Regions from separate parts of the Streptomyces sp. NPDC101178 genome, predicted to be linked through region 1. Evidence: riboswitches for the same ligand, from Rfam matches in the RefSeq annotation. Region 1 holds a riboswitch; the other holds the start of a gene.
The links. A riboswitch is a leader RNA that binds a small molecule or an ion and turns the genes downstream of it on or off. The one in region 1 is predicted to bind glycine.
Positions count from the first base shown of each region.

Region 2: it holds a riboswitch for glycine, as region 1 does, so the genes downstream of both, gcvP (aminomethyl-transferring glycine dehydrogenase) here and gcvT (glycine cleavage system aminomethyltransferase GcvT) in region 1, are expected to answer to the same signal.

Region 1 is NZ_JBIWOZ010000002.1:277,153-280,631, reverse strand. Features, by position in the region: gene glyA (serine hydroxymethyltransferase) at 1-233, opposite strand, end outside; gene gcvH (glycine cleavage system protein GcvH) at 260-637, opposite strand; gene gcvT (glycine cleavage system aminomethyltransferase GcvT) at 758-1,873, opposite strand; glycine riboswitch at 2,054-2,151, opposite strand; gene ACIRR8_RS05395 (AAA family ATPase) at 2,316-3,080, shown strand; gene ACIRR8_RS05390 (enhanced serine sensitivity protein SseB) at 3,133-3,479, shown strand, end outside.
Region 2 is NZ_JBIWOZ010000013.1:9,450-12,928, reverse strand. Features, by position in the region: gene gcvP (aminomethyl-transferring glycine dehydrogenase) at 1-1,741, opposite strand, end outside; glycine riboswitch at 1,935-2,032, opposite strand; gene ACIRR8_RS29285 (PRC-barrel domain-containing protein) at 2,188-2,559, shown strand; gene ACIRR8_RS29280 (DNA polymerase IV) at 2,481-3,479, opposite strand, start outside.

The DNA of each region.
Region 1 (3,479 bases):
GCGATCTGCTCGACCACGTCGACGTGCTCACAGCCGCCGTAGTAGCGGCGGCCGGGGTAGCCCTCGGCGTACTTGTTGGTGAGGACGGAGCCCTGCGCCTCCATGACCGCGACCGGAGCGAAGTTCTCCGAGGCGATCATTTCGAGGGTGGACTGCTGGCGGTGGAGCTCGGCGTCGACGGCGGCGGCGACGTCCGGGTCCAGCTCGTGGAGGGAGGAGTTCAGAAGCGACATCAGGGGGTCCCTTAAGGTCTCAGATCTCAGTTGCCGGAGAACGCGGTGTACTCGTCGGCGGAGAGCAGGTCGGCCGGCTCGTCCGTGACGCGCACCTTGAACAGCCAGCCGCCCTCGAAGGGAGCGGAGTTCACCAGCGAGGGGTCGTCCACGACGTCCTGGTTGGCCGCCGTCACCTCTCCGGTCACCGGCGAGTACAGATCGCTGACGGACTTGGTCGACTCCAGCTCACCGCAGGTCTCGCCTGCGGTCACCGTGTCACCGACCTCCGGAAGCTGGGCGTAGACGACGTCACCGAGCGCGTTGGCCGCGTACTCCGTGATGCCGATCGTGGCCACGCCGTCCTCGACGGCCGACAGCCACTCGTGCTCCTTGCTGTACCGCAGCTGCTGGGGGTTGCTCATGACCTGAATTCTCCTGTACGCGGGGGAGTGCTGATGAACGGTGGTCTTACGGGGTGAGACGGAGGTACGTCACTTCCGTGACGCCCGGGTGGAGCGAGAGGCCCGGTTCCTTCCGGGATATCACTTCTGGCGCTTGTAGAACGGCAGCGCGACGACCTCGTACGGCTCGTGCGTGCCCCGGATGTCCACGCCCACGCCCCCGGTGCCCGGCGCGGCGAAGGCCGCGTCCACGTACGCCATGGCGATCGGCTTGCCGAGGGTGGGGGAGGGGGCTCCGGAGGTGACCTCGCCGATCACCTTGCCGTCCGCGACGACGGAGAAACCGGCTCGCGGGACCCGGCGGCCCTCGGCGATCAGGCCGACCAGCTTGCGCGGCGGGGCGCTCTCGGCGCGCTCGGCGGCGGCCTGGAGCGCCTCGCGCCCCACGAAGTCGCCCTCCTTCTCGAACTTCACGACCCGGCCGAGGCCCGCGTCGAACGGGGTCAGCGCCGTCGTCAGCTCGTGCCCGTACAGCGGCATGCCCGCCTCCAGGCGCAGCGTGTCCCGGCAGGAGAGGCCGCACGGGATCAGGCCGTGCGCCTCGCCGGCCTCGCTCAGCGCGCGCCACAGCCGCTCGGCGTGCTCGGGCGCGACGAAGAGTTCGAAGCCGTCCTCGCCGGTGTAGCCGGTACGGGCGATCAGCGCAGGCACCCCGGCGACCGTGCCCGGCAGGCCCGCGTAGTACTTCAGCCCATCCAGGTCGGCGTCGGTGACGGCCTTCATGATCGCGGGCGACTCCGGACCCTGGACCGCGAGCAGCGCGTACGCGTCCCGGTCGTCGCGCACCTCGGCGTCGAAGCCGCCGACCCGCTCGGTCAGCGCGTCCAGCACGATCTGCGCGTTGCCCGCGTTGGCGACGACCATGTACTCCGTCTCGCCCAGGCGGTAGACGATCAGGTCGTCCACGATCCCGCCGTCCTCCTGGACGATCATCGTGTAGCGGGCCCGGCCGTTGCCGACGGTGGCGATGTTGCCCACCAGCGCGTAGCTCAGGAAGGCCGCGGCCTCGGGACCGGTGACGGTGATCTCGCCCATGTGCGACAGGTCGAAGAGCCCGGCCCTGGTCCGTACGGCGTTGTGCTCGTCGCGCTCACTGGCGTACCGCAGGGGCATGTCCCAGCCCGCGAAGTCGGTCATGGTGGCGCCGAGCGAGCGGTGCAGCGCGTCGAGGGCGGTGAGACGGGGGGCAGTGCTCATGGGCATGGCTCCAGGGCATGACGACGTCAGGACGGAAATCCTCCCCATCTGTCATCGGAACCTGAGAGGTTCGCCGATAGCCCCTGCCGGGGTATGCCCCGGGTAGCGGGGCGCCCTGGTCACAGGGCTCGGCTTGCACCTTGGGTGGAGCCGCCGGAGCGGCCCGCTTTTCAGATCTGCCTCATCCACGCGGTACGGGGCCTGAGAGATTCAAGGGAGGATCTTGCTCCTTCGGCGCCCGGCTCACACTGTGGCCGGAACTCTCCCGCGCGGATTCGAACGGCCGGTATGCAGTTGGCGCGGTCATCATCGCACGCATTGCGCCCCCGTGGGGAGGCCGGTCCACAACGGGTGGATGAACGGCGATGACGGTTGTGGAGCCTTGCCCTTTCTTTACACTTCAGGATCAGGCGTGGCCGGCCCGACAGCAGGGGGATGGGCGATGACGTTGCAGCGGTCGGTACCGACCGCGGGACTCGCGGACGGCGCGATGCCCGCACAGCCGGGCGCCCCCGCGCGCGAGCTGCCCGAGCGGGCCGGAGCGCCGGTACGGGAGCCGGCCGCGGCGCCCGGCGCATCCGTACAGGAGCTGCTCACCGCGCCCGCGCCGGGGGTACGTGATCTGCGCGGGCGCGCGGACCACACCCCGTACAGCCTCGATTTCACCCCCGGCGACATCGTGGTCGTCTCCGGGCTGCCCGGCGGCGGCAAGTCCACCATGATCCGGCGTGCGGTGGCCGGCCACGCCATCGACTCGCAGAACACCCGCGACCGCTGGGCCGCCGCCCTGCCCCGCTTACTCCCGTACGCCCTCTACCGCCCCCTGGTCCGCGCCGCCCACTACCTCGGGCTCTGGGCCGTGCTGCGCTCCGGCGCCTCGGTCGTCGTCCACGACTGCGGTACGCAGACCTGGGTACGGAACTGGCTCGCCCGGCACGCCGCGCGCCGGGGCCGCACCCTGCGCCTGCTCCTGCTGGACGTGGACCCGGAGACCGCCCGCCAGGGCCAGCGCGAGCGCGGCCGGGGCGTCTCCGGTTACGCCTTCGCCCGGCACCGGCACGCGGTGGGCCGGCTGATCCGCGACACCGAACGCGGCGCGCTGCCCGTCGGCTGCGCCTCGGCGGTGCTGCTGGACCGGGAGGCCGCGACCGCGCTGGAGCGGATCACCTTCACAAACGCCCACGACCCGGCCGACCACTCCGGTTAGGGTTCTGGCCGGAACAACGCCAGCGACGACAGCCGAGAGAGGCACAGAGGCAGTGGAGATTCCGGCACCGGCCCAGGCGCACCCCCAGCACGCGTGGCCCGCCAACGAGCTCGAAGAGGTCCTGACCGCCTCCCTCGGCATCGCCGACGCGGGCGGCCGCCTGGTCGAGGTGCTCGGCCGCAGCTCGGTCTGGGTGCCGCTGCCGAACGGCGGCTCGCCCGCCAGCGCCGACCTGGACCTGCCGATGATGGACATCGACGGCGCCGCGTACGTCCCCGTCTTCAGCTCCGAGGGCCAGTTCCTCAGCTGCGTCGGCAGCCACATGTCCTTCGCCGTCGCGCCCGCCCGCGACTTCGCCCGCGGCCTGCCGCCGCAGGTCGGCATCGCGGTGAACCCGGG
Region 2 (3,479 bases), on a different contig from region 1:
GGCCCGCGAACTCGCCCTGGGAGCCGGCGTTCGGCTGGATGGAGACGGCGTCGTAACCGGTGACCTCCGCCAGACGCTCTTCCAGCTCGCGGATGAGGGTGAGGAAGCCCTGCGCCTGCTCGGCCGGGGCGAAGGGGTGCAGCGCGCCGAACTCGGGCCAGGTGATGGACTCCATCTCGGCGGTCGCGTTCAGCTTCATGGTGCAGGAGCCGAGCGGGATCATGCCGCGGTCCAGCGCGTAGTCGCGGTCGGCGAGCTTGCGCAGGTAGCGCAGCATCGCGGTCTCGGAGCGGTGCTGGTGGAAGACCGGGTGGGTCAGGATGTCGTCGGAGCGCAGCAGCGCCTCGGGCAGCGCGTCGGCGGCCGAACCGTCCAGCGCCTCGATGTCGGCGTCGGCGCCGAAGGCGGCCCAGACGGCGGAGAGCTGGGCCCGGGTGGTGGTCTCGTCGCAGGCGACGGAGACGTGGTCGGCGTCGACGCGGCGGAGGTTGACGCCGCGCTCGCGGGCGTCCGCGACGATGTCCGCGGCCTTGCCGGGCACCTTGACGGTCAGCGTGTCGAAGAAGTCGCCGTGCACGACGTCGGCGCCGGCGGCACACAGGCCCTCGGCGAGGATCGCGGCGTAGCGGTGGGTGCGGCGGGCGATCGTGCGCAGCCCGTCGGGGCCGTGGTAGACGGCGTACATCCCGGCCATGACGGCGAGCAGCACCTGTGCCGTACAGATGTTGCTGGTGGCCTTCTCGCGGCGGATGTGCTGCTCGCGGGTCTGGAGGGCCAGGCGGTAGGCCTTGTTGCCGTCGGCGTCGACGGAGACGCCGACGAGGCGGCCGGGCAGGGAGCGGGCGAACTTCTCCCGGACCGCCATGAAGCCGGCGTGCGGCCCGCCGAAGCCCATCGGGACGCCGAACCGCTGGGTGGTGCCCACCGCGATGTCGGCGCCGAGCGCGCCGGGCGAGGTGAGCAGCGTGAGGGCCAGCAGGTCGGCAGCGACGGTGACGATCGCGCCGAGTCCGTGGGCCTGTTCGATGACGGGCTCGATGGCGCGGACGGCACCGGAGGCGCCCGGGTACTGGAGCAGGACGCCGAAGACGCCGCGCTCGGCGATCTCGGCCGGGATGCCGTCGCTGAGGTCGGCGACGACGACCTCGACGCCGGTCGGCTCTGCGCGGGTCTGGATGACGGCGATGGTCTGCGGCAGGGTGTCGGCGTCGATCAGGAAGACGCCGTTCTTGACCTTGCCGACGCGCCGGGCGAGCGCCATGGCCTCGGCGGCCGCGGTGCCCTCGTCGAGCAGGGAGGCGCCGGAGGTGGGCAGTCCGGTCAGGTCGGCGACCATCGTCTGGAAGTTCAGCAGGGCCTCCAGGCGGCCCTGGGAGATCTCCGGCTGGTACGGCGTGTACGCCGTGTACCACGCCGGGTTCTCCATGACGTTGCGCAGGATGACGGGCGGCGTGAAGGTGCCGTAGTAGCCGAGACCGATCATCGGGGCGAGCACCTTGTTGCGGTCGGCCAGCGACCGCAGTTCGGCGAGCACCTCGGCCTCGGTGCGGGCCGAGGGAAGGTTCAGGGCCTCCGCACTCTTGATCACGTCGGGCACCGCGGCGGCGGTCAGCTCGTCGAGGGAGCCGTAGCCGACCTGGGCGAGCATCTTCGCCTGGGCCTCGGCGTCGGGCCCTATGTGGCGCTGCTCGAACGGAATGCCCTGCTCCAGCTGGGAGAGCGGAGTGCGACGGGGGGTCATGGTGGAGGCCTCCTGGTCTGTCACGACCTGCGAGGGGCACCACGGCGCGGGTGCCCGAACGGCCTCCCCCTCTGTCATCTCAACCTGAGAGCTTCACCGGCGCGCCCGGAGGCGTGCCGACTTTCACCGTCGGTGAGGGTCGGATCCGTCCCGGCATCTGCCGGCACGAACCCGCCCTGCTTTCCAGAGTGACCTCGTCCGTGCGGTACGGGGGCCTGAGAGATTCCGGGGAGGATTTGCTCCTTCGGCGCCTCCGGATTCTGCACCGGAGGACTCTCCCGCACGGGGTCAGCAGCCACCTGCCAGCCTACCAGCGGCCATCCCCGTGGAGTCCTCGAGTGGCCGACGCCACGGATCTGCACTTGTCTGGTGCTGGTGGAGCGAGAGGGACCCTCGTGAAGCGGCCGGGGAAACCCCTTGAGCAGAAGCGACCAGTGGGAGGCCACGTGCAGACCGACATCGATCCGCGCCGCCTGATCGGCCGCAAGGCGTTCGATCGCAAGGGCGCCAAGATCGGAACGGTGGATGAGGTCTATCTCGACGACGCGACGGGCGTCCCCGAGTGGGCGGCCGTCCGCACCGGCCTCTTCAGCCGGGACGCCTTCGTCCCGCTGGAACCCAGCGAGTTCGTCGAGGACACGCTGCGGGTCCCCTTCGACCGCGCGCTGATCAAGGGCGCCCCGGACTTCGGCGTCGGCCGGCACCTCTCCCCGGAGCAGGAGCTGCAGCTCTACCGCCATTACGGGCTTGACTCCCCGCCCGCCGAGGAGACCGGACCCGACCGTGACTTCGGCAGGCTGGCGGGCCAGGAGGAGTAGTCGACCGGGTCGCGCACCAGCGGCATGGGGTCGGCCGGGCTCAGCTCCGGGTCGTCGATCCGGAACGTGACGACCCGGCCGACCGGGCCGCCGGGCTCCTCGAACCGCACCGTCACCCGCCCCACCCCGCTCCCCTGCACCCAGCCGTGTCCGTGCACCGCGTGGCGGACGTCGTGTCCGGCGGGCCAGCGCCGGGCGGCGAACTGCTCGGCGCTCTCGGGCTCCTCGTCGACCGGCTTCCTGTCGTCGTCCGCGACCGGCTTCTCGGGCGCCTCCGCCAGCTCTCGGGCATCCGCGGCCTGCGCGAACAGGTCCTCCTGCGTGAAGTCCGCAAGCCCCGTGACGCCAACGCCGAGCAGCCGTACGCCGCCGGTGGTGTCCACCGCCTCCAGCAGCCTCGCCGCCGCCTCACGGACCACCGTGGGGTCGTCCGTGGGGCCTCGAAGCGTCTCGGAGCGGGTCAGGGTGGAGAAGTCGTAGCGGCGCACCTTCAGCACCACCGTGCGCCCCGACCGGTCGGCGGACCGCAGCCGCTCCACGCACCGCACGGCCAGCCGCTCCACCTCGGCACGCACGCGCACCCGGTCGTGCAGGTCCACGTCGAAGGTGTCCTCGACCGATACGGACTTGGCGTCCCGCTCGGCGACCACCGGCCGGTCGTCGAACCCCAGCGCCATCCGGTAGAGCCCGTGGCCGTGAGCCTTGCCGACCAGCCGTACGAGCTCCGCCTCTCCGGCCTCCGCGAGGTCGTGGACGGTGGTCATGCCGGCCCGCCTCAGGTGGTCGCCGGTGGCGGGCCCGACGCCGGGCAGCGTCCGTACGGACATGGGGGCCAGCAGCTCGCGCTCGGTGCCCGGCTCTATCAGCACCAGCCCGTCCGGCTTGGCCTGCTCTGAGGCGATCTTGGCGAGCATCTTGGA